One region of the Paraburkholderia sp. J11-2 genome, then DNA from elsewhere that is predicted to be linked to it. Evidence: riboswitches for the same ligand, from Rfam matches in the RefSeq annotation. Region 1 holds a riboswitch; each other region holds the start of a gene.

Region 1 (7,897 bases):
TGTCTTCTTCCGATCTCGAGGTGGCCATGCGAAAGCCGGTCACCGGATCAGAGTGTCGAGTCCGCAGGAGCCGCGATGAGCAACCACGCAGTGATTGACACGATAGGGGCCGACGAAATCCTTGATTCGCGCGGCAATCCGACGGTCGAGGTCACCGTTACGCTGGACAACGGTATCGCGGCCACTGCGGCAGTACCTTCCGGGGCATCGACCGGTGAATTTGAAGCGGCCGAGCTTCGGGACAGGGATCCCGGCCGGTATGGAGGCAAGGGCGTACTGCGCGCGGTCAAGCACGTGAATGAAGAGATTGCGTGGGCGCTGACGGGGCTGAGAGCGGACGACCAGCGACTGATTGACGAGAAACTCATCGAGGTGGATGGCTCCGAGACGAAAGAGGTGCTCGGTGCGAACGCGATCCTGGGAGCCTCTCTGGCGTGCGCGAAAGCCGGGGCGATGGAGAGCGGCTTGCCGCTGTTCCGCTATCTCGGGGGGACAAACGCCCACGTGCTGCCTGTCCCGATGTTCAATGTACTGAACGGCGGCAAGCACGGACACCGTGGGCCGGATGTCCAGGAGTACAAGCTGGTGCCGCTTGGCGCACCGACGTTTCGCGAGGCACTGCGCTATGGCGCGGAAACGTACCATGCGCTTGGCGCCGTGCTGGCCGAAGGGGGCGCGTCCACGAATGTGGGTGACGAAGGCGGCTATGTTCCCCAGTTGCCCTCGAACGCGGTCGCCGTGGAACTCATCCTGCGGGCGATCGAGCGCGCAGGATACCGGCCAGGAGAGGATATCGCGATTGGTATCGATCCGGCGGCAAGTTCCTTTTACGCGGAGGGACGCTATCACCTGAACCGGGATGACAGGGTCCTGACGTCCGCGGAGATGATCGCGTACTGGGCGGACTGGGTGGACCGCTATCCGCTGATATCGCTTGAGGATCCCCTTGCGGACAGTGACTGGGAGGGGTTCGCCGCATTGACGCGCGAGTTGGGTAGCCGCGTGCAGATCGTGGGCGATGACCTGTTCGTGACGAACCGGAGGTTCCTGCAGCGAGGCATCGATGAGCACTGCTGCAACAGCATCCTCATCAAGCTCAACCAGATCGGCACCGTGACGGAAACGCTGGATACCGCGCAGCTCGCGTTCTCTGCTGGATATACCTGCCTTGTCTCGCACCGGTCCGGGGAAACGGAAGATACGAGTATTGCCGATCTCGCGGTCGCGCTGGGTTGTGGCGAGATCAAGTCCGGTGCCCCGGCGCGCGGAGAAAGGGTGGCGAAATACAACCGTCTGCTCGCCATCGAGAGAATGCTCGGTGACGACGCGCGGTTTGCAGGGCGCTCCGCGTTCCGGCAATTCCGTCGTGGCTGAGCCGGCAACGGCAGTCGCTGGCACCTGGAGAAAGAGCAGATGGCAACGTCCGCGTCGATCGCTCGCGTAATCGGAGAAGAAGTCCTGGATTCCCGGGGCAATCCGACTGTGCAGGTTACCGTCGTGCTCGACGACGATTCCCTCGCGCACGCAACGGTGCCATCGGGCGCGTCGACGGGGGAGTCGGAAGCCATCGAGTTACGTGACGGCGACCGGCAGCGATATGGCGGCAAGGGCGTCCTGAACGCAGTCAGGCACGTCAACGAGCTGATCGGGCCCGCACTGGTGGGCCTGCTCGCCGATGACCAGTGGCGGATCGACGCCGTGCTGATCGAACTCGACGGCACGGATTTCAAGTCCCGTCTTGGCGCAAATGCAACGCTTGGGGCGTCCCTGGCATGCGCGCGCGCCGCCGCGCAGGCCTGCCGCCTGCCACTTTTCCGGTATCTCGGCGGGGACGAGGCGCGGGTTCTGCCAACGCCAATGCTCACGGTACTGGACGGTGGCATCCATGGGAACGGCGGGCCGGACCTGCAGGAATTCATGCTCGTGCCCGTCGGTGCACCGACGTTCAGGGAGGCGCTCCGGTATGGCGTGGAGAGTTACCATGCATTGCGTGATCTGCTGGTCGAACGTCACAGCTCGACCAACGTCGGCGACGAGGGGGGCTTTGTCCCGGCGCTTTCAACCAATCGTGCGGCGCTCGACCTGGTGATGCAGGCAATCGAGCGCGCCGGATACAGGCCAGGGGAAGACATCTCGCTGGCCATTGACTTTGCCGCGACCAGCCTTTGGCGTGACGGTCGATACCGGCTGGCGCGTGAGGGGAGCGACCTTTCGGCACAGGAGATGGCGGGACTGTGCCGGGAATGGGGCGAGCAGTACCCGCTGGTGTCTGTTGAGGACCCACTCAGAGACAACGACTGGGGCGGCTATGCCCAGCTGACGCGCGAGCTCGGCGACCGGATGCAGATAGCGGGCGATGACCTGTTCGTGAGCAACCGTCCGTTTCTCGTAAAGGGAATCGCTCAGGGTTGCTGCAACTGCGTCGTCGTCAAGCCCAATCAGGTCGGAACGGTTACCGAGACGCTGAACACCGCGCGTATGGCACTCGCAGCGGGCTATTCGTGCATGGTGGCACATCGTTCAGGGGAAACGGAAGACACAAGCATTGCTGATCTGGCAGTGGCGCTGAATTGCGGCCAGATCAAGGCCGGGGCGCCGGCGAGAGGCGAGCGCGTCGCGAAGTACAACAGGCTTCTGACCATCGAGGCGAGGCTTGGCGAACACGCGCAGTATGCGGGGCGCGCGGTGTTCCAGCGCAGATGTTGATCGGTGGTGCACCGTGAGCGGGGATGGAGGAGAGCGTGGATGGCATGCCGAGGCTGCTTCATGACCGGGCGCTATTTGAAGCATTGTTGACACACGTCCAGACACTCAACGTTGCGATTCGCGAAGGCGTCATCTTTGGCTACCCGGCGATTTTCATCGACGATCGCGTCGCCTTCTGCGTATACGGTAGCGGCATCGGTATCAGGTTGCCCGCAGGTGTCGCGCAGCTCATGGTCGATCGTGGACGTGCGTTTTATTTTCAACCCTATGGGCGCTCCCTCATGCGGGAATGGGTGGAGATGCGCGTTCCCCGCGACCGGCTGGATGAAATCACGCATGTGCTGAGCGAATCGATCCGCTTCATGAGGGCGTCTGGAGACAGTACCTGATCGGCTCTGGCGCACCAGCTCGGCGGCCGCGCTTTTGCCGCGCTGCAGCATCCGTGACGCCCGTAGCCATGCACTAGAATTCGTTGTGGGGCCTTGGGCCCCGGGGCTGCCGACTTCGTGACGGCATCCTGGTGTCGTTGAAGGAGCAGACATGAACGGCTACCAGCTCACTTTCTATACCGAACAGAATCGCCGCCATGGCCACCATACCGTCGCGGACTGGCTGCTTCATGAAGCGAAGCAACTGGGCATTCATGGTGCGACGGTCATTAATTGTGCAGAGGGAACGGGGCATGCGGGGGCGCATCATGCCGCTCACGTGCTCAGGCTGACCGATCAACCCGTCCAGGTGATCCTTGCCGTTACAGAAGACGAGGCTGACCGGATGATGGACGCGGTGAGAACCGAGCACGTGCATGTGTTTTATACCCGCTCTCCTGTGGAGTTTGGATTGGTCGGCGGTGACGAACATGAAAGCGCCGGGAAGCATTTTTCTCTCTTCCACCGGCGGCCGCACTAGAAGAAGGTTGCAGGCTTGCATGTATCGAGGCGTCTCCTATACTCGATACTGTTGTTTGCGGAGATGGCATCCTCCCTTAACCGCCGCGTCGTCTCCACGTGGCTAATGATGCCTACCAGTCCCCGGTAGCCGGGGCCGGTAGGTATTTTGGCCGGCTCGCATTCACGAGCATCCCGGGCATATCAATGCCAGAAAAAAGCGAAGAACATGGGATGCACCAGCGAGCGTTCATGGCAAATCCCCCCCTGCGTTGACCTTTGCTCCCCTGCATGGGCGGGAGCCAGGCCATGAGCGCACGCGACATCCTGCTCCAGATCGCCCAGGTGGCGACGGTGCTCGCCCTTTCGCCGCTGCTGCAGGGCGTGATCCTGCAATGGGAGGAGCGCATCCAGCGTGGGCGGGGGCCAGGCATCTTCCAGCCCTATCGCGACCTGCGCAAGCTGTTCCGCAAGCAGATCGTTGTGCCCGACACGGCGTCGTGGATCTTCTGGTGCGCGCCGATCGTGGCGTTTACCTGCATGATGACGGTGCCGATCCTGATCCCGGTTCTCACCGATTTTCCGCTGCCACTCTCCGACATGGGCGACATACTGGGCGGCGGCCTCATTCTCACCCTGGGTTCCTTCGCCATCGTGCTGGCCGGCCTTGACTCGGGCAGCGCCTATGGCGGCATCGGCTCAAGCCGTTCTGTCATGCTCGGCATACTGGCTGAGCCCACCTTGATACTCGTGCTCGTCGGCATTACGTTGCTTGCCAAGGCGATGTTGCCGTTCGTGGTGAACCACCTGCTCGTCCAGCAGCCCGCTGTGTACTGGAGCCCGGCGCACCTCTTTCTCGTGTTCGCTTTCTTCGTGCTGCTACTCGTGGAAACGGACCGTCTGCCGATACATTCGAGCACGCATATCGAGGTCTACATGATCGAGGAGGCCCGGATCCTCGAATATTCCGGCCCACTCCTGGCACTCCTGAAGTGGGCGTCGATGATGAAGCAGTTCATCCTTTTCACGATCTTCTGCAACGTGCTCACCCTGCCATGGGGGCTTTCGCAGCGCGGTACCGTGATCGGGGCGGTCGGCGCGGCAGCGGGGCTGTTTGCGCGGATGCTCGTCGTGGCGCTCGTGATCGTGCTGGTTGAAACGGCGCAGTCCAGACTGAGGTTTTTCCGCTATCAGGAACCGCTCGCCGCCTCGTTCATGCTCGCGGTACTCGCGATTGCTGCAAACCAGTTGCGGTGACGCCATGCTACTTGCCCATCTGAATCCTCTGGCGGCGTCCCTGTTCAGCCTGCTGGCGATCGGCAGCCTCCTGCTGGCGTTCGTCATGCTCGGCTCGCGCTGGCTCAAGGACTATCTGCTCGCCTTCATGGCGGAGTCATGGTTGATCGCGATCCTGTCGGGCGCCGTCGGCTATTTCGGCAACTTCCACGAACTGTATCTGGTGGCCGTGCTCACGGCATTCTTTCGAGGTCTTGTCCTGCCGTACCTGATCTGGAGGATCATTTCGCGACTGTCCGTCGAGCGCGAATTACATGTCACGTTGCAGCCGAGTTCGAGTCTGGTGCTCGGGGCGTTGCTGGTCCTCTTTGCCTTCGTCGTCTCGAATCATCTGGGGAACTCGCTCGGGCTGGGCGGCACGGTGGTCGTGCTCGCATTGACGGTGATGCTGTCGATGAAGCTCATCGGATTCCTGATGCTTGCAGTGCGGCAGGAAGCGATCAGCCAGGTGCTTGGCCTGCTGGTTCTCGAAAACGGAATCTTTCTCGGCTCACAGATTCTGGTCCCGGGTATGCCGCTTCTCATCGAACTTGTTCTCCTGTTCGATCTTCTCGTCATCGTGGTGAGCTTCGGTGTGCTCGTGCGCTACCTGGTCGCGCACGTGGGCAGCACGAGCAGCCATGAACTCAGGCGTCTGGTGGGGTGATCATGATCGAAGCATGGCTGGCGATTGTCGTCCTCGCACCGGTGCTGGCCGCCCTGGTTGCTGGCGCGAGCCAGCACGTGAGAATGGCCGAGTACGCCAACCTCGCGGCCGCTGTCGCGTGTCTCGTCGCGTCGCTATGGCTGGTCATCCATGTCGACGGATCGAGGACGTTTATTAACGGATACGTTCTTTTCGACGGCCTGGGCGCGTGGACCCTTGTTTGTACCTGCGTCGTTTATTTTCTGGCTTCCGTCTACGCTGTCGGCTACATGCGTCTTCTCAGGGAGGAGGAGGGGCGCTTGCCCGGCTTCTACGCATTGTTTGCGTTGTTTGCCGCGACGATGATCTGCGGCCCGTTGATGAATAACATCGGCGTGTACTGGATCGCCATCGAACTGACGACGCTGGTGAGCACGTTTCTGGTGGGCTTCGAGCGCGGCCAGGAAGCCATCGAAGCGGCGTGGAAATACATCATCGTCGTGTCCGCCGGCATCAGCCTCGCGCTGCTCGGGACCGTGCTGTTTTACTGGGCGGGCAGTCTTGTCCTCGGCCCGACATACGACATGACGTGGGATACCTTGCGTCACGCAGCGCCGCGCATGAGCCCAGCGCTCACGCAAATGGCCTTTCTTCTGGTGCTTGTGGGTTACGGGACGAAAGCAGGGCTCGCACCCATGCACACGTGGTTGCCTGACGCACATAGCGAGGGTCCGGCACCCGTATCGGCCATGTTGTCGGGCGCACTACTGAACACGGCGATGCTCGGCGTCGCCCGCTTTCTGACCATAACGGATGCGGCGAGCGGATCGATGCTCCCGCGCACGGTTCTCGTTGCTTTCGGCGCATTCTCGCTGTTCGTCGCTGCGCTGTTCATCGTGCGGCAGCAGGGCATAAAACGGCTCATGGCGTATTCGAGCGTCGAGCATATGGGTGTGCTGGCTCTCGGCTTTGGGTTCGGCGGCTCGCTTGCCATCGCCGCGGTGCTGTATCACATGCTCAACCATTCGCTCAACAAGTCGCTCATGTTCTTCGGTGCGGGGAACGTGATGCGTGTTTATGGGACGAAGGACATGGATGCCATACGGGGCGTCTGGTCACGCTTTCCGGTGACCGGGGCATTGTGGATCGCAGGAGCCGTCGCGATCACGGGTGCGCCGCCATTCGGTCTCTTTCTGAGCGAACTAGCGCTGATGCGCGCCGGGTTCGCTACTCCGAATGCATGGGCCGTTATCGTGCTGCTGCTGCTCCTGATCGTGATCTTCATCGGATTCCTGAATCACTTTCGGACCATGTATTTCGACACGCGGACGCCGGATGCCGCTGTCGCATCTGTTGCCAACGGCGTCGAGGTCAGCCCGTGGATGACGTTACCAATGTGGATGGCACTCGTACCCGTATTCGTGCTCGGGATCTGGTGGCCGCAGGAGCTGTGGCGCTATTTCGGTGTCGTCGCGACAGATCTCGGCGGAGGCGCGCGATGACGAACTGCGAGTACGTGACGCTGTCGATAGACGAGCTGATGGGGCGTGCGCAGGCGCTGGTCGCAGCAGGCGGCCGCTTTCAGGGCGTGTATGCGTGGTTCCCGAGTGCATCAGACGCAGAGTTGCGATACGTCGCCACCTTGCCCGGTCAGGAGACGTTCACTGGCTGGCGTGTTCCGGTGAGGGCGGACTCCGTGCCAAGCCTTGCGGCAATCAGCCCGCTCCTTGGCTGGCATGAGCGCGAAGTCATGGAAATGAGCGGCATCGCGTTTTCGGGACACCCCGAGCCGGAGAGACTGGTGACGGCGTTCCTGCCGCAAACGGATCGGGGACCCCTTGAGCCTTCCGGTTCACAACGAGACAGCGTCGCGGCAACGCTGCCGGCTCCGGTATTGCCAGCCGTATCGGGCAAGCATGTGCAGTTGCTTCCCTTCGGGCCGGTCCGCGCTGACGTACTGGAATCCGCCCAGTTCATTTTCTACTACCTTGGCGAAGGCATCCTGCACTATCACCCGAACCTGTTTCTCAAGCACCGCGGGATGGAGAAACAGTTCGAGGGCATGGATGTTGGGTCGGCCACGTTGCTCGCTGAGAGGGTAGCAGGCATTGACAGCGTGGCGCATGCGATCGCTTATGTCGAAGCCATCGAGGATGCCGCGGACTGCGAAGTGCCCGTCAGGGCGCAATGGATCCGGCTTCTCGCCGCGGAGCTCGAGCGCATCTACAACCATCTTCATTACCTGGGGCACCTGTGCCACACGACGACCCTGAAGGTCGGCGAAGCGCAGGGAAAACTGCTTGAGGAGCGGGCGAAACAGATCAACGGCCGCGCCAGCGGCAGCCGCTTTCTGCGCAGCCTTGTGTGGCCGGGCGGCGTGCGC
Region 2 (7,897 bases), on a different contig from region 1:
CACACCGCGCTCGGCCGCGCGGGATTGCCGACTGACGTGGGGCCGGTTATCGCGGGTTTATTGTCGGATGACTTTGGATGGGTGAACGCGCAGCGCATCGAGGTGGCTGGCGGCATGCATATTTGATTTCGCCGGTCACAGCGCGACGCTTTTGCCGGTCGCGTCGACTTCGATGCCCCAGTCGCCTTGTTCGAACCAGTCGTCGCCGAGCAGTTCGGCCGGATGCTGCGTGCGGCTCTGGCCGTTGCCGCATCGCATGTCGCCGGCGGGGCAGTAGTGGTCGCAGCCCCAGCACAGGCGCTCGGGGTGCTGGGGGTGAATCGGAAACTTCTTTGCCATGATGTCGTCCCGGTGCGATCCCGGAAAGGACGCAATATCAACATTGTCGTCCTCGCGCGCCACAGTGGCAGATGGCAGAGTGTCACGCCCAGCAAGCGCGGCTGCTGCAGATTGTCGCAGCGTCATGCTATGGTCGTAAGGCGGCTGGCCGATCCGGTCGCAGCGCCCGGAGGCGCTAATCAAAACGACCCGCATGCGCCGCCATGACCCGTTCGAGCCTTTCTCCGCAAAAGCGCCGCGGCGCGTGGCCGCTGATTGTGTTGTGTACTGTCGTCGTCGTTCTGGTTGCCGGGGTCCTGGCGGGCTGGCTGACATTGCGCGGCAGCTTGCCGCAACTGGACGGCACGCGTGCCGCGCCGCTCTCCGCGCCCGTGACGATCGAGCGCGACGCGCTGGGCGTGCCGACGATACAGGGCAACACGCGCGGCGACCTCGCGTATGCGAGCGGCTTCCTTCACGCACAGGATCGTTTCTTCCAGATGGATTTGCTGCGCCGGGTCGCCGCTGGCGAGATGGCGGCGCTCATCGGACCGGCGGCGTTGCCTCTGGACCGCCGCGACCGGCTCTTGCGCTTTCGCGAACACGCCCAGGCAGCGCTCGCCGCGCTCTCCGCTGACCAGCGGGAACTGATCGAACGCTATACGGCGGGCGTCAACGACGGCCTGCGCTCGCTTCGCGCGCGGCCGTTCGAGTACTGGCTGTTGCGCACGCAACCGGCGCCGTGGCGTCCCGAGGACACGGTGCTCACCGTCTACGCGATGTACTTCGATCTTCAGTACGACCAGGTGAGGCGCGTGCTCTCGCGTGCGGCGCTGCGCGAGCGCGTGCCCGCCGACCTGCTTGCGTTCCTGCTGCCTGAAACGAGCCATTGGGACGCCCCGCTCGACGGGCAGCGCGCATTGCCGCAACCGCCGGCGGCGTTGCCCGCCGCGCCGCCATCGTGGCTTCCGGCAACGCGGTCCGCCGCCGATCTCGATCCCGACGCCACTTCGCTTCTCAGCAGCGTGCCTGGTTTCGTCGGCGGCGAGAACGCGGTCGATTCGATGGTCGGCAGCAACGGTTTCGCGGTCGACGCCGCGCATAGCGCGCACGGCGGCGCGCTGCTCGCGAGCGACATGCACCTGGGACTCGCGCTGCCGAACGTCTGGTACCGCCTCTCGCTCGTGTATCCCGCCCCCGATGGCGGCGAGCGGCGTATCACGGGCGTCAGCCTGCCGGGTACGCCGTCCGTCGTGGCCGGCAGCAACGGCCATATCGCGTGGGGCTTTACGAACAGCTATGCGCGCTTCGTCGATCTGGTCGAACTTCAGCGTGATCCTGCCGATCCCTTGCGCTACCGGGTGCCGGGCGGCGGATGGGACAAGGCGCGGCTGATCCACGAGCGCCTCGATGTGAACGGCGGCGCGAGCGTCGATCTGCCGGTCGTGCAAACGCGCTGGGGGCCGCAACTCGTTGTCGGCGAGCACGCCTATGCATTGCATTGGGTCGCGCAGGATCCACAGGCGACCAACATGAACTTCATGCAGCTCGAAGGCGCCACGAACGTCGCCGACGCATTGCGCGCCGCGCAGACCTTTGGCTTGCCGACGCAGAATTTCATGGTGGCCGACGCGCAAGGCCATATCGGCTGGACGCTTGCCGGGCCGCTGCCGCGCTTCGCGGATGCCGACGGCGGCGCGGCGGCGCTCGCGAGCTTGCCGTACCGCTCCGAAACGTATGCCGGCTGGCAAGGGTACCGTTCGCCCGATGCGTATCCGGTGCGCGTCGATCCGCCGGCCGGGCGCATCTGGACCGCGAACAACCGTACCGTGCCGCTGGAGGACGTGGCGCGCATCGGCGACGCCGGCACGGATCTCGGCGCGCGCGCCACGCAGATTCGCAATGACCTGTTCGCGCTGCCGCATGCGAGCGAGCGCGACCTGCTCGCGGTGCAGACCGACGACCGCGCGTTCTGGATCGAGTTCTGGCGACGTGTCGCGCTGGACGCGCTCGATGCGCGCGCACTCGACGGTCATCCCAAACGCGCCGAATTCCAGCGGCTGGTCCAGGCGTGGGACGGCCGCGCCGATGTGGATGCCGTCGGCTACCGGCTCGTGCGCGCGTTTTACGACTCGCTCTACCAGGCATGGTTCGGTGTACTGGACAAACAGTTGGCCGCGATTGCGCCGGGCCTCAGCTATCGCGCGGCGAACTCGCGTTACGAAGCGACGATGGAGACACTCGCCGACGATCGCGCCTGGATACCGGGAGCCTTCGCGGACTGGCGCGCGTTCATGCTGGACCGTATCGACCATACGATCGCTAGCTTGCCGCATGGTGCGAATGGCACGAATGGCACGAAGCTCGAAGACGCACGCTGGGGCGAGCGCAACCGCGCGGCAATTGCGCATCCGTTCGCGCGCATGGTGCCGGAGTGGCTGCCGTGGGTTCGCGGCTGGCTCAGCGCGCCGCATGACCCGTTGCCGGGCGACTCCAACATGCCGCGCGTGCAGTCGCCGGCGTTTGGCGCGTCCGAGCGTTTCGCGGTGTCGCCGGGGCGCGAGCAGGACGGGATCTTTGAGATGCCGGGCGGGCAGTCGGGTAATCCCATGTCGCCGTACTTTCTCGCGGGACATGAAACATGGGTGCGTGGCGACGCAGCGCCGTTCCTGCCGGGTACCGCCGTTCATACGCTCAAGCTCGTCCCGGCCGGCGCGCAGCAGGCTCAAAACTGAGGGCCGCAGGTTCGCCAGCGCGGCGACGATCCTGTTGCAGCGTCTTATGTTGTCGCATAAAATCACGGGGCTTTCGGAGATGGCATTCCTCCCGTAACCGCCCTGCGTTCCCGCAGCGCTGATGATGCCTACGAGTTCCTGGGTGCAGGAGGTCGTAGGCCGTCCACGCGACGCCCCCCCTGTCGCCCAGGTGATTTGCAACCGTGCAAGCAAACGCAAACCTGGACCGCAATGAAATCCCTGAAGTCTATCGAGCAGTTCGCGATGGTTCCGTACCTCGCGCGCTGGCTGCTGCTCTCGTCCGTGCTTGGCGCCCTGGCGGGCAGCGCCTCCGCCTTGTTCCTCTATGCGCTCGATCGCGCAACCGACATCCGCGTCGCCCATGCCTGGCTGCTCTGGCTGCTGCCCGTTGCCGGCTTCGCGACCGGCTGGGTCTATCACCGTGTCGGCAAGCCGGTGGAAGGCGGGAACAACCTGCTGATCGACGAAATCCACGACCCGCAAAGAATCGTGCCCAAGCGGATGGCCCCGCTCGTGCTCGTCGCCACCGTGGTCACGCATCTGTTCGGCGGCTCGGCCGGACGCGAAGGCACGGCGGTGCAGATGGGCGGCGCGCTCGCCGACCGGGTCACGCACGTTTTCGGCCTCGACCGCGAGGAGCGCCGCATTCTGCTGATGGGCGGCATTGCAGCGGGCTTTTCGTCGGTGTTCGGCACGCCGCTGGCCGGCGCGATCTTCGGGCTGGAAGTGCTCGCAATCGGGCGCCTGCGTTACGACGCGCTGCTGACCTGCGTGGCGTCGTCGCTGGTCGCGGACCAGGTGTGCCGCGCGTGGGGCATCCATCACACGGTCTATAGCATTGCGTTCGTCCCGCATGTCACGCCGCTCGGACTTGGCTCGGCCATTCTCGCGGGCATCGCATTCGGCGTAGTGGGCATGCTGTTCGCCGACTCGACCCACGCGCTCTCGGCGTTCATCAAGCGCAAGATTGCCTACGCGCCGGCGCGTCCGTTCGTGGGCGGTATCGTCGTGGCGCTTGCCGCTACCGCGCTGAACGTGCCGCAGTATCTCGGCCTGGGCATTCCGACCATTGTCGAAGCGTTCAATCATCCGTTGCCCGTCTACGACTTCGCGGGCAAGTTCGGCTTCACCGTCGTGACGCTGGCATCGGGCTTCAAAGGCGGCGAAGTCACGCCGCTGTTCTATATCGGCGCGACGCTCGGCAATGCGTTGGGGCATGTGCTGGCCTTGCCGATGCCGGTGCTCGCGGGCCTTGGTTTCGTTGCCGTATTCGCTGGCGCCGCCAACACGCCGATCGCTTCGACGGTCATGGCAATCGAGCTGTTTGGCGCCGACATTGGCGTGTATGCGGCGCTGGCCTGCGTGGTGGCTTATCTGTTTTCCGGCCACACGGGCATCTACCGCGCGCAGCGCGTGGGGCAGGCGAAGCATCCGCTTTTGCCCGCTGGCATGCGTCTTTCGGACATTCCCGCGTTGCGCCGTGTACGGAGCAGCGATTGAGTCTCCGGCATCGCGTCATCGTTGTCTTGTCCACCTGAAAGCGAAGCGCATCGGGCTCGTTAGCAGAAGTGAGCGGACGACGCCAGAAGCGCTGGCTGATTCTCCCTATATCGGTTCGCCTCCTACCCTTGGTGTGGGGGATGAGTCAAGCTTGCCGCGCTCGCGTCGAGGCAGGGTCTCGCCGTGAGCCACATAACAGGGAATCGAATAAGGGGACAGCCATGAAGTGGCTCGATCGCATGACGGTGTTCAAAAAGCTGCTGACAGCATTCGCCGTTGTGATCGTATTTGCGGTGGCCGTGGGTATTGCCGGCGTCTCGTCGCTGGCGTCGATGCATGATATTGCCGATGAAATCTGCAACCGGCACATGAGCGGCCAGTTCTGGCTGGAGGAAGCGGCGCGCAGCAAGTTGAGCACTGACCTCGACGCGGCGAATCTGGGCTACGCCGATGAAGCGGGGCGCAACCATCTGAAGGAAGACATCGTCGCGCAGCTCAAGCGCATGCATGAGTCGCTCGATCGCTACGCCGGTGCAGGCGTGTCGGCTGGCGACCGCGCGCTCTATGACGACGTGCTCAAGAAGACCTCCGCATGGGAAGCGATCGTGCATCAGCAAATCGGCTTCGCGCCCGTGCCCGCAGGCGTGGACAACGCCGAACTCGTGCGCCGCGCGATTGCGGCGAGCGTTGCGTTGGGCGACAGCGTGGCCGCGCTGATCGATTCGCTGCAACGCGAGGCGAAAAACGCGCAGACCGCAGCCACAGCGCAATTCCAGCATATGCGCGCGCTCGTCATTGCGATTCTGCTCGGGGCGGTCGCGACCGGCGCGCTGCTAGCCTGGTTGATTTCGCGGCGGCTTTCACGCCAACTGGGCGGCGAGCCGGCTTACGCCATGGAAATTGCAGGCCGTATTGCAGCCGGAGACCTTTCGGTATCCGTAACAATGCGACCCGGCGATTCGAGTAGTCTGTTGCACGCGCTGGGCGAGATGCGTGTGCAACTGACTGGCATCGTCGCCAACATTCAAGACTCGAGCGGTTCTATCCTTCTTGCTGCCCGCGAAATCTCGCAAGGCAACACAGATCTCTCGCAACGCACCGAAGAGCAGGCGGCGTCGCTCGGCGAAACCGCGACGAGCATGGAGCAGCTAACCTCGACCGTGCGCCAGAATGCCGAGAACGCGAGACAGGTGGGCGGGCTTGCGCGCGGCGCTTCGGAGGTTGCGGCGCGCGGCAGCGAGTTGGTCAGCGAAGTGGCGAGGACGATGGGTGAGGTGGCGCAGGACGCGAGGCGCATGACCGATATCATCGCGACGATCGAGAAAATCGCCTTCCAGACCAACATTCTTGCGCTCAACGCCGCCGTCGAATCGGCGCGCGCCGGCGAGCAGGGGCGCGGCTTCGCGGTCGTGGCGGGCGAGGTGCGCGCGCTCGCGCAGCGCAGCGCGGCTTCGGCGCGCGAGATCAAGGAGCTGATCGAAGCCTCGACGGCGGGCGTTGCAAACGGCGCAACGCTGGCGCAGCGCGCGGGCTCGACGATGGTCGAGGTAACGGAGGCGGTGCAGCGCGTCACGGACATCATGGGCGAAATCGTCGCCGCCTCGGGCGAGCAGAGCACGGGCATCGAGCAGGTCAACCGGGCGGTGGCGCAAATGGACCAGGTCACGCAGCAGAACGCGGCGCTGGTCGAGCAGGCGGCCGCTGCCGCAAGCTCGATGGCCGATCAGGCGGCGCAGTTGCAGCAGGCCGTTTCGGTATTCAGGTTTGCGAATTAAGCCGTTCTCTGCTGCGTTTAAATCGCCGGCATGCTGTTCGCCTCACGCGGCACGCGATGCTTGCCCAGCCATTTCGCGAGATCGCCGGCGGACATCGCTTTCGCGTAATACCAGCCCTGTCCGTACTGAACCCCCTTGTTGCGCAGCCACGTCACCTGTGCCCCCGTCTCCACGCCCTCGGCGACGATTTGCAGGCCCAGCTCGTGGGCCATCGAAATGATGTGCGGCGCGACCACGCTAGAAGCGGTATCCTGGACGATCGTATCGACGAACGACTTGTCGATTTTCAGCACGTCGATCTCGAAGGTTTGCAGATACGCGAGGCTCGAGTAGCCGGTGCCGAAGTCGTCGATATAGATGGGATGACCGGCGGCCCGGAATGCCGCAATGACACTGCGCGTGGCTTCCGCGTTCATGAAACTGCGCTCGGTCGCCTCGATGCGGATTTGCGCGGGCGCGATGCCTGTTCCTTTGAGCGATGCGGTAACGAGGTTCAGAAAGCGCAGGCTTTGCAGATCCTCGCTGCTCACATTGATCGAGACATAAAACGACGGATTGGCGGCCAGCAATTTGCCGAGCTGCGCGATGGTCTTTTCGAGCACGAGATCGGTCAAAGGCTGAATGAGGTGATTGTCTTCGGCCACGCGCACGAAGACGTCGGGCGAGATGGCGCGACCGTTCAGCGTCCAGCGCACCAGCGCTTCGGCGCCGGCGCACTGGTTGTCGGCTAGCCTCACGATGGGCTGGAAAACCACGTCGATCTTGCGCCGTGAAATGGCCCAGGACAGCGTTGCGGGAAACGAGAGCTGCCGCGTAACGCGCTTGTAGGCGAGCCAGCCGAGCGCTGCGCCCGCGAACACGCCGATGGTCAGCCACGCGGCGAGCAGTTTGGGCCAGTCGCCCGCAACGCTGCTGCGCGGCGACTTCACCACGACCCCAAGCGGGCGTGTCGACGACTGCGCGACCGCGTAATTCCAGTCGTCGCTCTTCACGTTGCCGCCATGTTTCCACGCTTCGAGCATGTCGTCCGGATCTGCGCCGGCCGAGACGGCGAGCAGCTTGCCCGTCGTAATCTGGACCACGGCGATGGGGCGTTTCGCCGGATCGATGAGATCGACATAGGAGCCCGGGTCGATGGAGACGTAGTGGCCGTTGCGGCCGATCTGAATGTCCTTGCGGGCCTCGCTTAGCGGGCTCTTCTGCAGGAACCACACCAGGTAGCCGTCGTTGCTGCGATAGTCGGGCGGCGGCAGTGTGAGGTCCTTGTTGCGCACGTCGCCAAGCAGCGGAGAGCAGAGATAGCGCCCTTCGGCGTAGGTGCCGGCGTCCTGAACATACCGGTAGTTGTAGATGACGCGCGCGGCCTGTTCGAGGTTGGACGGCGAACAAGGCGCACCCGGTTCCCGGTCCAGGTCCGAAAGGGCGGCAAAAGCCTGGTACGTGACGAGGTCCGTGCGCATGACCGCCTTGCTGGCGAACTCGCCGAGTTCGTCACGGTCGCGCCGCTGGACGTCCTTGTTTGCGACGTAAAGACTCGTGAAAACGGGG
Region 3 (7,897 bases), on a different contig from region 1:
CATCGTGACATCTTCCTCCCGCTTGTAGTGCGTGAAGATCCCGGTCGCGACGTTTGCTTCAAATGCCGAGGCGCCGACGATGCCGCCCGCCTGGAGCAGTACTTGTGCGATTCCAATACTACGCAAAAAAGTCGATTTCCCGCCCTGGTTCGCGCCGGTCACGACCATAGCATCCTTGCCGTTCGCGTCGACATCGTTGCCCACCGGTGCGTGCTCCACACGCAGTGCGAGACTGATGTCGTACAGCCCTGAGAAGCTGTGCCTGCGCTGCTCAACCGGAAAAGGCACAGGAAAACAGACTGGCAAACCTCGCTTTGCCAGTCTGTTGCGCAAATTCATGAAACCCAGATAGAGGCCAAGCTCCGCGCGCAACATCGCGAAGAAGCGCTTGATGTGATCAGCCGACTGGGCAAGCGCGTTTGCAACGTGGTTGATGCCGCGCGCTTCAAGTTCGGCGACCGCACGGGCGCCGTTCTCATCTCGCTCGGCAATGCGGAACGTGTATGAGCGTGGCCGCCTTGCGAATAGACGGCGAATCAGATTCGGGTCCGGCTCGTGGGGTCTGCGTAAAACGTAGCGGGTGCCCTTGTTGCCACGACCTGGTTGCGCACTCATCAGCACACCGCGGTTGAACCTGAGTTCCCTCAGGCAATGCTTAACAGCTGCGAAATAGTCATCCGGCAACGCTTCGCGCACCATCGCGAAGAACCGTCTGAACCCGGCCGATTCGAATGACGACGTTTCGTCGTCCGCGAGCTGGCGCAACTTCACCAACGAGGCGAAATACGCCTGCACGAGGTCTCGGGCCGAGTGCAGGACGCTGCTCGCCGAAGCCGTCAATCCCCAGTAGAAGCTCTTGCGCTCCGTCTCCTGCGCCTCCACGGCAATCGCATAGAGCCGCCGTACAACGGCCTCGTGGCTCAGACAATCCCTGAGCACGGCCTGTCGATAAAGAATGTCGCCAAGCTCATCCAGACTGACGGTCACGACCTTCTTCGCCACACCCTCGAGAAATTCGTCGCCCGCCCCCATCGCCGCAAAGACGGTGGCGAGTTCGAGATCCCGCGTGAGCGTGGTTTCGTTCCATTGTTCACCGCGATGCCAGTCGAAATCGCGCTGCGCATAGAGCAACCATGCTTTCATGATGCAAGGCGCTCCTTCAGGCGTTCATAGGTGAGCCCGTACTGCTCGGCCACAGAGACGGCGTATGCGCGTCCATCGGCGGGCTTTCGGCGAATACGGAACGTTCGCTGCGCCGGATTGGACGGGCAGATTTCACTGACCATGCTCACTGTCTGCGCGCCGAGCCGGGCCAACTCTTCGACAAAGGTCACGCATACGCAAAGCGCGTCGCGTTCCATAATCCGGTTGACGATCCGGCGGCAGAGAAATAGCGCATCGGCAAGCGTCGTGGAACTGAAAATCTCGTTCATCACGATGACGCTGCGGGGCGTGGCTCGCGCCAGGATGGCGTGCATGCGCATGAGGTCATCCTGCAACTTGCCGCGCATGTCCTTCGTATTCTCTTCACGCTCAAAATGTGCAAAGAGCTGATCGCAGAGATACAGGCGCGCCTCACTGCCGGGCACCGGGCAACCCAGCCTCGTGAGGTAGTGAAGTTGCCCGAACGCTCTGGCGAAAGTCGTCTTGCCGCCGTTGTTGGGACCCGAGACAACAATAATGCGCTCAGCACGCTCCAGCCAGAAGTCGTTGCGCACAACTGGAAGCTTGTCTGCACACAGCTTGTGCGCGAGCGCGAGGTCGAACGTATCGTGACAACGTTCGGCCTTGCTCGACGACGAAACCACCGGGAAGCAGAATGGAAGACCTTGCTCCCGGCAATTCTGAATATAGGCGTCGTACGCGATGTAGAACTGCACCTCGCGGTCGAATGAGGCGATGGTGGCGTCAAGGAAGTCAGTGTGATTGAGCTGGAAGCTGGCGAGCATCGCAAATGGTTGAGGCTGGAGCCTGGCGACGTAGTCCAGTATCTGTGCCTCGACGTGATTCATTTCCGGCCATTCCTTGACCTCGACACTGTGGTCCTTGACCTCACCCTGCTTGAATCGCTCGAAAATAGCCACGACGTATGCGCTGTAATCGCTCTCGCGGTCGTCATTCAGCACGGCCACCGCGTTGCCGTGAATGTGCACCGCGTATCTAACGGCTTCCAGCGCCGTCTGCAGGTCCACCACATCTCGCCTGAGTCCGATGAAGTCCTCGCCACGAAGATACCCTGCAAGCCACGCGCTGAACTCGCGCAAGCCTGCCGACTTCGGGTGAGTCTCATGTAGCGTGGCTTCTAACGTCCCAAGCGCATCGCAATACCGGAACGCAGCTTCGAGAAACCACCATTGTTTTTGTCGCGGATAGTAAAGCTTCTCTGCCTGTGCCAGCGCTGAGCGCATCTTGCGCATCGACTGCGCAAAGGCGTGAATACAGCGGGAAATCTCGTGGCTCCCGAGGTCGCGCATCACGTCGTGCCGGTACCGTATTGCACTCTCACGATCGAGCGCTGTACGAAAGAACGGCTTCAGGTCGTACTCGTCATAGCCTTGCGTGAGCTTCAGCTCAATCTGGTCGAGATTCAGGTCGCCAAAGCACTCCGGCTCGTGCACTTCGCCAGCAAGCGGCCCGTCTTCGGGTGTCTCAAACAGGATGCTGTGAAATCCCATTTCCAGTCCCTCGTCGCCACGCCTTTGGCAGAGCGCGACGAAACCCAAGCCCAACGAAGGTTGGGCTGTGACGATGTGAACCGGGAGATGCCGTCTTGACGGCACAGACACAGGTGGGGCCAGCGAAGAAACCGCATGCACCGACAGTGCCTGTTCCCAGGCCGGTAGGCATCATTAGCCCGTCGGGGCGGTTCCAGGAGAATGCCATCTCCTGCAACAACGTTACGCCTCTATCGCCAGCGCTGCAAGCCCCCAGGCGGGCGTACCCGGGCAGAACGCGGTGTGTGGCAGCTGCCGCATCGACAGCGTTCGAACGCGCCGCAGGCCGCCTGCGCGGGCATCGCAGTTGCGAAAGTGAGGGAGTCTCGGGCGTCCAGTCGCGGCCCGCGCGATAATGTGCCACGGCCCACATGAGATATGCGATGACAACCCCATTCGACGAGGCAACAACGGCGGCGATCGCCGCGTTTGCCCAACTGGACTTCTACACGGCTGTGCAGGCGATGCGCGCCGAGGCCGACTACGACCGCGAACGCGACCAGTGGATCTCGCACTACATCGACGAGCACGGCGGCGGCGTGGACGATGCGGCATACGACGCCTTGCACGCGCAGGCCCAGGCAACGCCGGAATACGCGCAGTTCGTCGATGCCGTTCGCAGGGAGATCCTGGAATACTTCGGCGTGACCGACGATCAACTGGACTGGATGGTCCTGCTGCGCGACGACGACAGCGATGCGCTTTGGGCGGAGGTCAACCGGCAGCGCAACGTGCTGGGCACCGGTGAAGTGCGCGGAGACCTCTGATCACCGCTGGGCGTCGGGGTGTGACCAGAGCGTCGCCCCCGAAAATCAGGCCGTACCCGCGAGAACGGCTAGAACAAATGCCTGATGCCCACACGCGACAGGAATTGGCTGTCTGTCGACGAAGTGCCGGCCAGCGCGATCGATGCCTTGGTGCTGTCCCCGAATGCTCGCTGCGCATGCACGTCGAGGTAGACATCTGTGCGCTTCGAGAGCAAATAGTCCACGCCGCATGAGAGCGTGAGCCAATGCGACGCATCGAGCTTGTCGTACGTGAGCTTGGTAGCGAGCACGAGATCGGGCCGGGGCCGATACTCACCGCCGACGTGAATCACCTGATCCTGTGCGCTGGCGTTTCCAAGTTCCAGATGGGTATTGGTATAAACCGCTGACACCCGCCATTGACCCGGTGTATAGGTCGCGCCAAATCCGAAGATGCGCTGCTTGTCGACGAGCAACGCGGTAGCGGGCGTGATCGGGCGCCCGAAGATTTCCGCCGCGCCAGTCATGCCGACATAGACGGGGGCGCCATTGATATCGGTGTAGAAGGCGCCTGCGGCAAAGGCGCTGCCGGCGTATTGCACCGTTGCACTCACCGCGCGACCGGCGTTTGTCGTCGTGCTGCCGGAACTTGCGCCGAAGCTGTACTGCGCGCCGGCCGAAAAGCCCGCAACCGTGCGCGACATGAATTGCACCGTGTTGTTCAACCGCTCGCCGGAAACGCGATCCAGGTCGCCGTTTTCAACACTGTAGATGCCACACGACAAGCACGGCAAATAGCGGATCATGGAGTACGCGAAGTCGTATTGACGCCCGAGCGTCACATCTCCAATCGACGCATCGCCCAGGCCGACATAAGCCTGCTTGCCGAACAGCAGTCCGCCTTGCCCCAACGTACCCGTGTTCACCGAATAGCCGTTTTCCAGCTTGAATAGCGCATGCTTGCCGCCGCCCAGGTCTTCGACACCCGTGAAACCTAGCGAGTTGCTCTTGTTGATGCCGTCTGCCATGGCGAAAGACGAACTGCCGTGGACGTTGCTCACGTAGGTCAGCCCTGTATCGAGGCTGCCGAAAATCGTCACGCTCGACTGCGCGTTCGCAGCACCGTGCATACCGGCCAGCACGAGGCCGGCGATCATGGTCTTTTTCATGTCTCGTTCTATTGTCTTTATGGTGAAAATGCAGGCGCGCGAGCGCCCCTGCCAGGCTTACGCCCGGCATGATGCGAAGGTGCGGTGAGTAGCTGGCCGGGCGCGGGCACTGCCGCGCACGGTGCCGAACGCTATCTGGACACGTCCACGTTGCGTGTTTCGGGAAGCATCGCCATGGCGGCAAGGCTCAGCACACTGGTCGCCACCATGTACCACGCGGGCGCCATCGGGCTTCCGGTCCAGGCAATCAAGGCCGTCACGGCGAACTGCGTGGTGCCGCCGAACAGCGTCGTGCCGATTGCGTAGACGAGCGACACACCCGTGCTGCGAAAGCTGGCGGGCAGCAATTCGGGCATGACCACCATCGCCGCCGTTGCGCTCATGGCCGTCAGCAACGCGAGAATCACCGTCACCAGCAGGAAGCTCGTTGCGCCCGGCGCGGCCTGCAGCCACAGGAACATCGGCACGCTCAACAGCATCAGCAGCACGCGCGGTGCAATCAGCACGATCTTGCGGCCGCGCATGTCGCACAGCCATCCGCCGGCCAGGCCGCCTGCAAACGTCAACAGGCCGCCGACCAGTGCGCTCGTCTGCGCGATCGTTGGCGGCAGCTTCAGCGTCTGGATGGCGTAGGTCGTCATGTAGTTGCCGATCTGCGAGGAGACCGCGCCCGAGAGCGTCATCAACACGCCCAGCACCAGGTAGCGCCGATGCGTACGCACGACGCCGCCCAATACCTCAGACGCCGTGCGAGCGTCGTTGTCCTCGAGCGTTTCGGGCAGACTCCGGCGAATATAGACAGCCACTGGAACGAGCAGCAGGCTCGCGATGAACGGAATACGCCAGCCCCATGCCGCCAGTTGGTCCGCACGCAATGTCATCGATACCAACACACCGAATACGCCCCCCACGGCGACTGCAATGCCCTGGCTTGCGAGTTGCCAGCTTGCATAGAGCGCACGCCGCCCAGGTGGCGCGGCTTCGATGAGAAGCGCCGTCGCCGGACCGACCTCGCCGCCTAGCGCAAAGCCTTGCAGAAGCCGGCACAGCACCACGATGAGCGGCGCCGCCATGCCGATGCTGGCATATGACGGCGTGGCGGCCATTCCCAGCGTGCCGACCGTGATCAACGCAACCGTGAGAATGAGTGCGGGCTTGCGGCCCGCACGATCGGCAAAAGCGCCGATCAGCACCGCACCTAGCGGGCGCGTGAAAAAGCCCACGCCGAACGTCGCCGCCGCAAGCAGCAGGCTCCCGTACTGGCCACCGACCGGAAAGAAAGCGTGCCCGATATAGACGGCAAAATACGCGTAAATCACGAAGTCGTAGAATTCGAGCGCATTGCCGGTCACGGCTGCCGCAACGGCCTTGCGGCTGATGACCGGGCGCAGGCCGCTGACGGTTCCGGCCGGCGCTGTGTTTGGGACGCCCTGGCAGTTGCCGGGTGCGTCGACAAGGGTAGATCGCATGATGTCTCCGTTATCGGGTGCGGTTCGTTCGCAGGCGCGTCAACCGGCCTCGGTCGCGTTCGCTGGCTCCTGCAAACCGCGCACGGTCTGCAGAAATACGTCGCGCCCCTGCTGCCAGATCGCGGCTTGCCAGTCGTCGGCCTGCGGATAGAACGCGTCCTTGAGCGCCTGACGAATCGACGCGGCCTGCGCCACGTCGGCGCCGCCGCTTCGGTGCAGCCAGTGCTCGGCGCGCATGGCGGGCAGCACGAGCGAAGGCGGATGCGTACCGAACTCCAGGCAGATATTGGTGTGCTCGGCCTGCGGGCACGCTTCGAACTGTCCGTACTGAATCGGGCCGGTCATCGGAATGCTGGTCGACGTGCCCTGATTCACCGAGGTCACATCGTCGCCCCACCACCGGCGCGCGCGCGCCAACGCGCCGCCTTCATCGAGACAGGCGAAAATCCGCTCGCCGTGGCCATAGGGACCGAGGCCCGTATGAATGTCGATCGAGCCGATGCGAAGGCAACGCTGGGCGTACTCGCGAAGAATCCGGCGAAACGTGCGATTGCTCCACGCCGGTTCGGCGCCGCCGTAGTGAAGACCGTCCGCGAAAACGTACTGACCCAGTCCGACTGCACGCTGAAAGCCGCGGGCACCCCATTGCCTGCGCAACAGGTCGAGCGTCGATTCGTTGTCGTCAGCGGGCGGCCACGTGGCCGGCAGCAGCAGGTCGTGGATTTGCGCGTAGCGTTCGTTCACCGGCTGCGCGGTGCTGAAGTCGACGAAGTTGCGGTTCAGATCGACGTTCTCGTGTGTCGCGCGACGTGAATGCGAAAAGCCGTACGGGTTGATGGCATGGATATGCAGCACGGCAGTGTCGGCGTCGGCGACACGCCCGAGACCGAGCACGCCGGTCTGGATCGCGGAACCGCAATAGCCTTCCACGCCGTGCACGCCGCTAATGAGGATCACGAGTTTCGCAGCCTCGCGCGGACCGTCGAGCACGACATCGGTCGCGAGCACTTCTCCATCTTTGCCTTCGAGCGGCAGGACATGCGAGTCGACGGCGAGGCCGCGTGCGGTGGCGGCATTGAGGAATTTGTCGCGCGCTTCAGCGTAGTTGCGACTGAACAGGGCGCGAAATTGAGTGTTCGACATGATTCGATGAGGGGGTTGCTGTGTCTCGCGGGCGCACGTCAAACGCGCGCATTGTGTGCGCGCGCGTCACGGCGCGAACGGCAGGCGGCACCAAAGGCTTCGAAAATGGCGAGCGACAGCGGGCTGTCGTCGATGCGCATCTCGGGGTGCCACTGAACTGCCAGCGCAAACTGCGGCACGCAGCCAATCGAGAACGCCTCGATCAGTCCGTCGGTTGCGACGGCCTCCGGGCGCAGCCCAGCGCCCAGGCGGTCGACTCCCTGGTGATGCAGCGAATTCACCTGCTCCACCGGGTTCGTGCCGATCTGGTCGAGCACACCGCCGCGCATGATCCGCACAGCGTGGCTGTCGTCGTACCAGCGTTCGATAGGCCGGTCGTGATCGCCTTCGCGATGATCGAGCCGGCCAGGCTGCGCGTGCACCGCGGCCTCGAGTGTGCCCCCGTACATGACATTGAGCTCCTGCAAGCCACGGCAAATGCCGAGCGTCGGGATGCCGGCCGCGATCAGGTCCGGCAACACGTCGAGAACGGCTGCATCGCGCCAGCGGTCCTGCCGTGTCGTTTCCGGCAGCGGCGAAGCGCCATAGCGCTCGGCGGCGACATTGGAAGGGCTGCCGGTCAGCACGATGCCGTCGAGCGTCGCGGCCAGCGTCTC

Evidence for each region. A riboswitch is a leader RNA that binds a small molecule or an ion and turns the genes downstream of it on or off. The one in region 1 is predicted to bind fluoride.
Region 2: another riboswitch for fluoride. It lies ahead of U5A57_RS19625 (voltage-gated chloride channel family protein); the one in region 1 lies ahead of U5A57_RS15115 (respiratory chain complex I subunit 1 family protein).
Region 3: another riboswitch for fluoride. It lies ahead of U5A57_RS19145 (MutS-related protein); the one in region 1 lies ahead of U5A57_RS15115 (respiratory chain complex I subunit 1 family protein).

The regions. Positions count from the first base shown of each region.
Region 1 is NZ_CAJMYY010000009.1:195,260-203,156, reverse strand. Features, by position in the region: gene eno (phosphopyruvate hydratase) at 76-1,374, shown strand; gene eno (phosphopyruvate hydratase) at 1,414-2,706, shown strand; gene U5A57_RS15125 (hypothetical protein) at 2,751-3,095, shown strand; gene U5A57_RS15120 (DUF190 domain-containing protein) at 3,247-3,615, shown strand; fluoride riboswitch at 3,666-3,737, shown strand; gene U5A57_RS15115 (respiratory chain complex I subunit 1 family protein) at 3,903-4,850, shown strand; gene U5A57_RS15110 (hydrogenase) at 4,855-5,535, shown strand; gene U5A57_RS15105 (proton-conducting transporter membrane subunit) at 5,538-7,016, shown strand; gene U5A57_RS15100 (NADH-quinone oxidoreductase subunit C) at 7,013-7,897, shown strand, end outside.
Region 2 is NZ_CAJMYY010000013.1:143,317-151,213, forward strand. Features, by position in the region: gene U5A57_RS19610 (SDR family NAD(P)-dependent oxidoreductase) at 1-126, shown strand, start outside; gene U5A57_RS19615 (DUF3079 domain-containing protein) at 136-339, opposite strand; gene U5A57_RS19620 (penicillin acylase family protein) at 543-3,053, shown strand; fluoride riboswitch at 3,120-3,191, shown strand; gene U5A57_RS19625 (voltage-gated chloride channel family protein) at 3,285-4,574, shown strand; gene U5A57_RS19630 (methyl-accepting chemotaxis protein) at 4,796-6,349, shown strand; gene U5A57_RS19635 (EAL domain-containing protein) at 6,367-7,897, opposite strand, start outside.
Region 3 is NZ_CAJMYY010000013.1:30,786-38,682, reverse strand. Features, by position in the region: gene U5A57_RS19150 (MutS-related protein) at 1-1,143, opposite strand, end outside; gene U5A57_RS19145 (MutS-related protein) at 1,140-2,675, opposite strand; fluoride riboswitch at 2,834-2,896, opposite strand; gene U5A57_RS19140 (ATP-dependent protease) at 3,098-3,481, shown strand; gene U5A57_RS19135 (porin) at 3,550-4,629, opposite strand; gene U5A57_RS19130 (MFS transporter) at 4,761-6,098, opposite strand; gene U5A57_RS19125 (M14 family metallopeptidase) at 6,138-7,241, opposite strand; gene U5A57_RS19120 (gamma-glutamyl-gamma-aminobutyrate hydrolase family protein) at 7,280-7,897, opposite strand, start outside.